DNA from 2 places in the Clostridium sp. AM42-4 genome. Region 1 is predicted to be linked to the other one. Evidence: a T-box and tRNA genes for the amino acid it is inferred to sense, from the RefSeq annotation. Region 1 holds a T-box; the other holds one or more tRNA genes.
What was found. A T-box is a leader RNA that pairs with one kind of tRNA and senses whether it is charged. The one in region 1 lies ahead of leuS (leucine--tRNA ligase), so its partner is inferred to be a tRNA-Leu.
Positions count from the first base shown of each region.

Region 2: it has a tRNA-Leu gene. The T-box ahead of leuS (leucine--tRNA ligase) is inferred to sense a tRNA for this amino acid. The anticodon was not compared.

Region 1 covers NZ_QUIK01000012.1:9,944-14,645, forward strand. Annotated here, with positions in the region: gene glnA (type I glutamate--ammonia ligase) at 1-1,054, shown strand, start outside; gene DW922_RS10685 (ANTAR domain-containing protein) at 1,123-1,665, shown strand; gene dapF (diaminopimelate epimerase) at 1,759-2,574, shown strand; T-box leader at 2,722-2,997, shown strand; gene leuS (leucine--tRNA ligase) at 3,062-4,702, shown strand, end outside.
Region 2 covers NZ_QUIK01000002.1:158,153-162,854, forward strand. Annotated here, with positions in the region: gene DW922_RS02085 (VWA-like domain-containing protein) at 1-1,066, opposite strand, end outside; gene DW922_RS02090 (leucine-rich repeat protein) at 1,094-2,425, opposite strand; tRNA gene DW922_RS02095 (tRNA-Gly) at 2,897-2,969, opposite strand; tRNA gene DW922_RS02100 (tRNA-Phe) at 3,095-3,167, opposite strand; tRNA gene DW922_RS02105 (tRNA-Leu) at 3,190-3,275, opposite strand; tRNA gene DW922_RS02110 (tRNA-Tyr) at 3,293-3,374, opposite strand; gene DW922_RS02115 (glycoside hydrolase family 13 protein) at 3,620-4,702, opposite strand, start outside.

The sequences.
Region 1 (4,702 bases):
TGTATACCGCCCGAATGGCGAGCCGTTTGAGGGGGACCCGCGTTATGTGTTAAAGAAGGTATTAAAAGAGGCCGCTGATATGGGCTATGAGTTCCACGTGGGGCCGGAGTGTGAGTTCTTCTTATTCCATACCGATGAGGAAGGAAGACCGACCACCAATACCCACGAAAATGCCAGCTACTTTGATGTAGGTCCGATCGATCTGGCTGAAAATGTGCGCCGGGACATTGTCCTGAATCTGGAGGATATGGATATTGAGGTGGAGGCTTCTCACCATGAGATCTCTCCGGCCCAGCATGAGATCGATCTGGAATATACCGAAGGCCTGATGGCGGCTGACAATATCATGACCTTTAAAATGGCAGTCAAGACCATTGCAAAGCGTCATGGACTCCATGCAACCTTTATGCCGAAGCCAAAGGCTGGCGTAAATGGTTCCGGCATGCACATCAATATGTCTTTGGGCGATGTACACGGCAACAACATGTTTGTGGATGAGAGTGACAGCCTTGGCCTGAGCAAGGTGGCATACCAGTTTATGGCTGGAATTCTGGCTCACATTAAGGAAATCACGCTTCTGACGAATCCGCTTGTTAATTCTTATAAGCGTCTGGTCCCGGGCTATGATGCACCGGTCTGCATTGCCTGGTCTTCCCTGGCAAACCGCAGTGCCCTGATCCGCATCCCGAGCTCCAAGGGTGACAGCACCCGCATTGAGCTGCGCTGTCCGGATTCTGCCGTGAACCCGTATCTGGCACTTGCAGCCTGCCTTGCAGCTGGCCTGGATGGCATCAAAAAAGAGATGACCCCGCCGCCGAGTGTGGACCGAAACGTGTTTGCCCTGACAGACGAGGAAATCCGCAGCCTTGGTATCGAGCAGCTGCCGCAGACGCTCGGAGAAGCCATCGATGCCTTTGCCGGCAGTGATTTTGCAAAAGAGCTGCTTGAAAACCACATTTATACCAAATATCTTGAAGCAAAGAATTCAGAGTGGAAGAAATTTCGTGCAGAGGTAACGGACTGGGAGGTTCAGGAATATTTGTATAAGTTCTGATCCGGCCATGTCTGGTTATGGAAACAGCTTTCAGAATCACCGGATAACAAAACCTGGAGGTGAGTAGTTTGGCGAATATCATTGTGGCATTTTCCAAGCCGGAAGACGCAAAAAGCATAAAAAACATACTGCTGAGAAACGGCTTTCCAGTGATCGCTGTATGCACCTCCGGAGCGCAGGTACTGTCTCAGCTGGATGATCTAAACAGCGGGATCATTGTGTGCGGTTACCGTCTGACGGATATGCTGTATTCGGAGCTTCATGACTGCATGAGCCCGGAATTCAGTATGCTGATGATCTCATCCCCAAGCAAATGGTCGGCCGGTACCCCGGAGCAAGTGGTCTGCCTGCCGATGCCCTTAAAGGTGCATGATCTGGTCGGAACACTGGAGATGATCGTCCAGGCGCAGGCGAGACGCAGAAAGAAGCTGCGCCAGCAGCCGAAGCAGAGAGATGAGAAGGAACGGGCCATCATCAACCAGGCGAAGGCCCTTCTTATGGAGCGCAACAACATGACAGAGGAAGAGGCACACCGCTACATACAAAAGTGCAGCATGGACAGCGGGACCAATATGCTGGAGACGGCCCAGATGGTCATCAGTCTGATGTAAGGAGAAGGTGGCAGATCCTGCAAACGTTTTGCAGATGCTGGCTGTGCCAGACAGATGATTTACAGAAATAAAAAAATACAGTTGGAGGAGTTTATGAAATTTACAAAAATGCAGGGAATCGGAAACGATTACGTCTATGTGAACTGTTTTGAGGAGACCGTGGAGGATCCGGCGCGCGTGGCAAAGCTGGTGAGTGAACGTCATTTTGGCATTGGTTCCGATGGCCTGATCCTCATCTGCCCGTCTGAGGTGGCTGACTGCCGCATGCGGATGTTCAATGAAGATGGAAGCGAGGGCAGCATGTGCGGAAACGGCATCCGCTGCGTCGGAAAATATGCGTATGATCATGGAATTGTAGACAAGCCGCAGATCTCCGTGGAAACCCTTGGCGGCATCAAATATCTGGATATGCAGGTGGAAAACGGAAAAGTCAAAACCGTAAAAGTAGATATGGGGATTCCCAAACTGACCAGTGAGCTGCCGGAGAAAATCCAGATCGAAGGAAGAATCCTGGAATTTACCGGAATCGATGTGGGAAATCCGCATGCCGTTTATTATGTCGACGATGTGGACTGCCTGGATTTAGAGAAGATCGGACCGGCTTATGAGATGCATGAGCGCTTCCCGGACCGGGTGAACAGTGAGTTTATCCGTGTGATCGACCGGACCCATCTGCAGATGCGTGTCTGGGAGCGGGGTAGCGGGGAAACCTGGGCCTGCGGAACCGGAGCGACGGCCAGTGCCGTTGCGAGCATGATGCTGGGACTGGTAGAGGATACCGTGGAGGTCCAGCTGATCGGCGGAAACTTAGAGATCACCTGGGACCGCGAGAGCGGACATGTGTTTATGACCGGACCGGCGGTGGAGGTATTCTCCGGCGAGATTGATCTGGGGCAGTATGAAAAGTAAACAAAGACCTGCCAAAGCACCGGCAAAATCCCGTTGCCGTGCACATGCGCACGGAAGCATGACGAAATCCACCCTTGACACAGATTTCCAATTATGCTAAATTAAAAGGCATGGAAATGTTACCGTTCGTTTCTATGAATAGTAACGGAAAATGCAATGAAGGGAAAAAGTATGCGTGACGGACTTTTCAGAGAGCTGCCGGAAGGTGCAAGACAGTAAGAATGTGCGCAGAAACTGGTCTCGGAGCAGCCCGCCGAACCCTTTTCGTTTCGTAATGGTTTCGTATTCATACCGTTGCGTTTCTAGTGGAAAGTAGGCCGGGACGGACATCCGCCGTTATCGGATCAAAAGCGCATGCGAAAGCATGAAGCAGAGTGGTACCGCGTAAGGATCAAAAGCGAAAGAATATCCTGCGTCTCTGACACTAAGTCCAGAGGCGCATTTTTTATTGCTTTCATTCCTTAAAAAGCAATCAGGAGGAAGAATCATGGCAAGTTACAACCATAGCGCTATTGAGAAAAAGTGGCGTGAAAACTGGGAGAAAAACCCGATCAATGTCAATGACGGCAAAAAGCCGAAATATTACTGCCTGGATATGTTCCCGTATCCGTCCGGCAGCGGACTTCATGTAGGTCACTGGAGAGGCTACGTTATCTCCGACGTATGGAGCCGTTACCAGATGTTAAAGGGCCATTATGTCATCCATCCGATGGGCTGGGACGCATTTGGTCTTCCGGCAGAGAACTATGCGATCAAGATGGGCGTTCATCCGGCAAAATCTACCGCTGAGAACATCAAGAACATCAAACGCCAGATCAACGAGATCGCAGCAATTTACGACTGGGATATGGAAGTAAATACTACCGATCCGGAGTTCTACAAATGGACCCAGTGGATCTTTGTACAGATGTTCAAGAAAGGCCTTGCTTACGAGAAAGAGTTCCCGATCAACTGGTGCCCATCCTGTAAGACCGGTCTGGCAAACGAGGAAGTAGTAAACGGTTGCTGCGAGCGCTGTGGTTCCCCGGTTACCAAGAAGAACCTGCGTCAGTGGATGTTAAAGATTACCGCTTATGCGGACCGTCTCTTAAACGATCTGGACAAGCTTGACTGGCCGGAGAAGGTGAAAAAGATGCAGAGCGAGTGGATCGGCAAATCCTACGGTGCTGAGGTTGATTTCCAGGTTGAGGGAAGAGATGAGAAGATCACCGTTTACACCACCCGCCCGGATACCCTGCACGGAGCTACCTTCATGGTACTGGCTCCGGAGCATGCTATGGCAAAGAGCCTGGCTACCGACGAGACCAGAGAGACTGTTGAGAAATACATCTTCGATTCTTCCATGCGTTCCAACGTAGACCGTATGCAGGACAAAGAGAAGACCGGCGTATTCACCGGAAGCTATGCGATCAACCCGTTAAACGGTGCAAAGGTTCCGATCTGGCTGTCCGACTATGTACTGGCAGATTACGGTACCGGCGCGATCATGTGCGTACCAGCTCACGATGACCGTGACTTCGAGTTCGCTAAGAAGTTTAACATCCCGATCATCCAGGTTATCGCAAAAGACGGCAAAGAGATTGAGAACATGACCGAGGCTTATACCGAGGCATCCGGCACCATGATCAACTCCGGCGACTGGAACGGTATGGAGTCTTCCGTACTGAAGAAAGAAGCTCCGGAAATGATCGAGAAGATGGGCTTTGGTAAGAAGACTGTCAACTACAAGCTGCGTGACTGGGTATTCTCCAGACAGCGTTACTGGGGTGAGCCGATCCCGATCGTTCACTGCCCGAAGTGCGGCAACGTAGCGGTTCCGGAAGAGGAGCTTCCGTTACGTCTTCCGGAGGTTGAGAGTTATCAGCCGACCGGTACCGGTGAGTCACCGCTTGCTGCCATCGATGAGTGGGTAAACTGCAAGTGCCCGCAGTGCGGAGGACCGGCAAAGAGAGAGACCAATACCATGCCGCAGTGGGCTGGTTCTTCCTGGTACTTCCTGCGTTATGTGGACAACCACAACGACAAAGAGCTGGTTTCCAAAGAGAAGGCTGATAAGTATCTGCCGGTTGATATGTACATCGGCGGCGTAGAGCATGCAGTGCTGCATCTTCTCTACTCCCGTTTCTAC
Region 2 (4,702 bases), on a different contig from region 1:
GCATGTAGGCTTCCATCTCTTCCTGATTCGTAATGAGACGGTCCTGCTGCACCTGTTCATCGCACTGGATGATGTGGATGTTGGTCTTCTTAAAATAACTGTCCGACTGACAAAGCACGTCGTAGGTTTCCTCCAGAAAACACCGCACCAGATCCCCGGAACAGGACATGGAGGTGTCGATCACCACAACAAAATCCTCGATCCGGCTGACTTCTTTGGATTCCAGCGGCTCGATGAGCGGCATATTGCCATACAGCGAAAGCCCATAGGTATAAAAGATCGCATCAAAGGAATCTGGGTCGACCTGCATCTCCTCCCGCAGCACCGAAAAGCGCTGCAGAAAGTGACGGTAATCATACCGTTCCCGGTTCTCCACCTGGATCTGCTCCAGTATGCTTTTATTTTCCTCATCCTGCTGGTTTCCCATGGTTTCCATCTCGGTCTGCACCTTTTCCCGGTTATTGCTCCACTGCGTCTGGCGCACCATGGGAGTCTTCGGGGAATCCTCCGGGAGATCCCAGAAACTGTGGTCATCCACCAGAAACTCCGCCGCCAGACGCTCCAGCCTCCTCGGCTCCAGCTGCTCTTCCTTCAGCACGCGATACACACCCTCTGCATTCAGCACAGTAAGCTTCGCATGCAGCCGTCCGTACCAGTCCCGGCGAAACGGCGTCGGTGCCACACGAATGCATTTTACATACATGTCGTCCAACATGGATTCCACCGCAATATCGCAGGCCAGGTTCCAAAGTTCCGGTTCCCGTTTGCCGCGCGTGTCCATATGGCAGAACAGGCAGTGCAGCACCATGTGCAGATATGCCCGGTTCACATGCACGCGTCCCCTCTGGTACAGATCGCAGACGTAATCTGGATGATAGTAGATCACAAATCCATCTGTCCCCACACCACGGCAGCCCGGGTCTGCCTCAAAGCCAAGCGAACTTAACGAAAGGTCCAGATAGCGCATATTCAGGTACAGTTCATTCCTGGCATTCCGGAAGATCCGGGTACAAAGTTCCACCATATTCAGTTCTTCCAGCTGTCTGTGCCTGGTTGGATCGATCATAGTTTATGATTTCCCCTTTCTTCTGTTTCAAAATTCAAACCGGCGTTTCCGCTTTGGCGGCTGCGATTTCATGAGATTTTCCACGTCATCAGTTAAATTCTGCGTCGTTTCAGCATCCTGCACTGCACCTGCAGACTGCATCGAATCTGCAGCCCGCAGATGATGCCGCCGTTCCATCAGCCAGCTCACCATTTCCGTATCGCCGGATTCCTGAGCTATCTGAATAAATGTGGAAAGCTGGGCAGAGAAATTCTGAAGCGGCTGATTTTGTTCAGTATTCCGGAGTTGTTCTGCTGCAAGTTCTGGCTGCCGGGTTTCGCGTTGATCCTTCCTTGGCATAAGCACCTCTTCTACCAGCCACGGCAGTTTCCCTGGTTCCAGGTTGCTCACGTGATTCTTCTTCATGTTATCTGCCTGGATCAAAAGCCGCCCGGCCATCTCCCAGTGCTCCCGGATATAAGTCTGGTACTGTTCCCGGAATTTCTCCGATAATTCTTTGGGATAGAGCAGCCTTCCCAATGCCAGCTCTGTGACCAGTTCTTCTTTTTCCTGCACCTGCACATGTGGAAAAAGCTCATCGTAGCCCCGGTACTGGAACACCCGCCCGGCAAAACAGTACCGGTAACGGTGCCCGCAGCCATGCGTCTCGATGCAGACAATGCGGGCTGGTGTATTCTCAACCGAATCCTCGAAATACTCCGGAAAGATCAGTCTTGCCTCGTATTCTTCCGGCAGTTTCTCCGAAGACAGATCCAAGTTTTGCTGTTCTCTTTCCCGCTGCTTTGTTTCTCCCGGTTTTAAGATTTCCTGTCCTGCTTCCTTTCGCCCCGCCTGCCGCAGCGGCTGAATCATTGCTGTACACGGGTAGGAATTTTCTGAACTGAAAATTCCGTACGATACAGTTGTGGCTGCGGATTTTGCCGATTTGGAATGCGAAGCATCGGCAAAATCCCGTTGCTGCACACGCATGCGTGTGCAGTAACAATGAATCTGCACCCGCAAAGTCTGCCGGAGTTCTGTCAACATCTCCTTTAAGCAGGAACGCTCACCCGGAAACTCCGTAATATCCAGATACTCTACTGCAGGTACACCCGCAAACAGCCCGGCACCAAGGTCCAGCACCCGGCTGTAACAATAAATTCTTTTAAGTTGTTCACACTCATAAAATCCGTACGCACCGATCTTTCTGACATACGGTGGAAGATGAATCTCCTCCACAGAACTGTGCGCCAGCACATAGGAGCCAAGCTCTGTCACCGGACAATCCTCAAAACGCTCCGGTACATAGATCACCGCCTCCGGGTCTTCAATCTGATCTATACGGATTTCATCGTTAATTCTGGTATAAATAAACTTCATCGTAATGCCTCTATATTCTAACTTGTTGCTGAAAAACAACAAACAAATCCTGCTGTTTGCGCAACGCATGAACGGTAATAACTGCGTTACACTTTGCAGTCACACGGTTCTCTAATATATTAGAAAACTTTGGGGCAAAAGTAAAGCCTTGTTTGTTGTCTCTGTTTCTCCTATAATAACGATAATGGAAAGGAAGTGTTAACATGCCATTGGTCAAAGGTCCTTATACCTCCAAAGACTACTGGAATTTATCCAGGATTGACCATATGCATTCAAGACAGATTGACAACATGGCAAAAATAGAATACGATGTAGGCAGCTAAGGAATGTGAGAATTTCCATATGGCAAACCAAAAACCCCAGAGGATCCTAATTAATCCTCTGGGGTTTTCTTCAAATAAAAACTTTCAGTAATTTCATTTATACAAACAAATAACGGATCCCGAATAACTCGGAACCCGTATTTTAGAGAGCGCGAGACGGGACTCGAACCCGCGACCCCGACCTTGGCAAGGTCGTACTCCACCAACTGAGCCACTCGCGCATATTTTGTTGTTGTCTCTTGGACAGTTCATATCTTACCACAAGTTTTCTAAGATTGCAAGCACTTTTTCAAGTTTTTTTGAAATTCGTGAAAACCATGTGAATAAGAATCTTTGTATATCCAAGTGCCTTGGACCGGAATCGAACCAGTGACACGAGGATTTTCAGTCCTCTGCTCTACCAACTGAGCTACCAAGGCCTGTCCTGCCAAAAAGCTTTAATGCCGCAGGCCGGAATCGAACCGGCACGGGAGATTAGTCCCGCAGGATTTTAAGTCCTGTGCGTCTGCCAGTTCCGCCACTGCGGCATATCCTTTTCAGGAAATGGATGGAGGTGGATTCGAACCACCGAAAGCACAGCTAACAGATTTACAGTCTGCCCCCTTTGGCCACTCGGGAACCCATCCATACTAGCTTCGACAAGCAAAAATTATATTATCATACCAACTGCCAAAAAGCAAGCAGTTTTTTGCTTTTCCATTTACTTTCCATTTACTTTTATATATACAAATTGCCAAAAAAGGCCTCCGCACCGTGGTAAGTTCCCGGTACGAAGGTCTTTTCTTTATCTGATTTACATCATTTCTCTATATTCTTCCGCAAAACTGCAGTCTATATGCGTTCTGTCATACAGACACCGGCCGAACATTCCTTACACCAGCACCCCACTGGACAACAGCACGCCGCTGTGCGCCGGTACCTCCAGTGTCAGATATCCGTGGTCTGCATGGTAGTCTACCCGTCCTGCGTTATAGCCGCTCTCATAGGACATCATCATGCGGGTGATCACATCTTCATCGGTAATGCCAAGCTCCCAAACCGGCACGCTGACGGTTCTGCCATCGCCGCGGTTGTTGATGATGATCGCGCACTTATTTTCCCCGCTCATGCGGCCATACATGATGAGCTGGCGGTCTGCCTGCAGCTGCTTTAAGGAACCGCGGCGCAGGGCCGGAAGCTTCTTGTGCAGGTCAATGAGATAACGGTGATACTCGATCAGTTCAAAATCCTCGGATCCCCACGGATACGTCCGGCGGTTATCCGGGTCAGTCCAGCCGCACACGCCTGCCTCGTCTCCGTAATACAGGGTCGGTGCGCCAGGCCAGGTCATCTGCACCATGATGGCTTCCCGGAAGGTTCCGTAATTAATTCCAAATTCTGCCATCTTCGCACCCGCACTGGCCAGACGTCCCACGATCTGGTTGGTCCTGGTCAGGAAACGACTATGGTCGTGGTTTGACAACTGGTTCATAGCCACCAATACAGACTGGGTCTGCATCCGGCTCATGTGGTAATACATAGATCGGAAAAAGCTGACGCCATCACCGTAGAGGGCACCATTATACTCATCGCTGTGCTTTTCCATACCGGTTAAAAACCAGGTAAGCGGCTCCATAAACGCATCGTAGTTCATGACGGTATCCCACTGGTCTCCGGCCAGCCAGCTGCTTGGGTCCCCGTAATGCTCTGCCAAAATGATAGCCTTCGGATTTGCCTCTTTGACATGCTTCCGGAATTCCTGCCAGAATTTGTGGTTATACTCACTGCTATGGCCCAGATCGGCTGCCACGTCCAGACGCCAGCCGTCTACCTGGTACGGCGCAGATACCCACTTACGGGCAATCTTCATAATGTATTCGAACAGCTTCGGCGAATCCTCGTAGTTTAACTTCGGCAGGGTATCGTGTCCCCACCAGCCGTCGTAGGTACCGTTATCCGGCCACGCATCCTCATT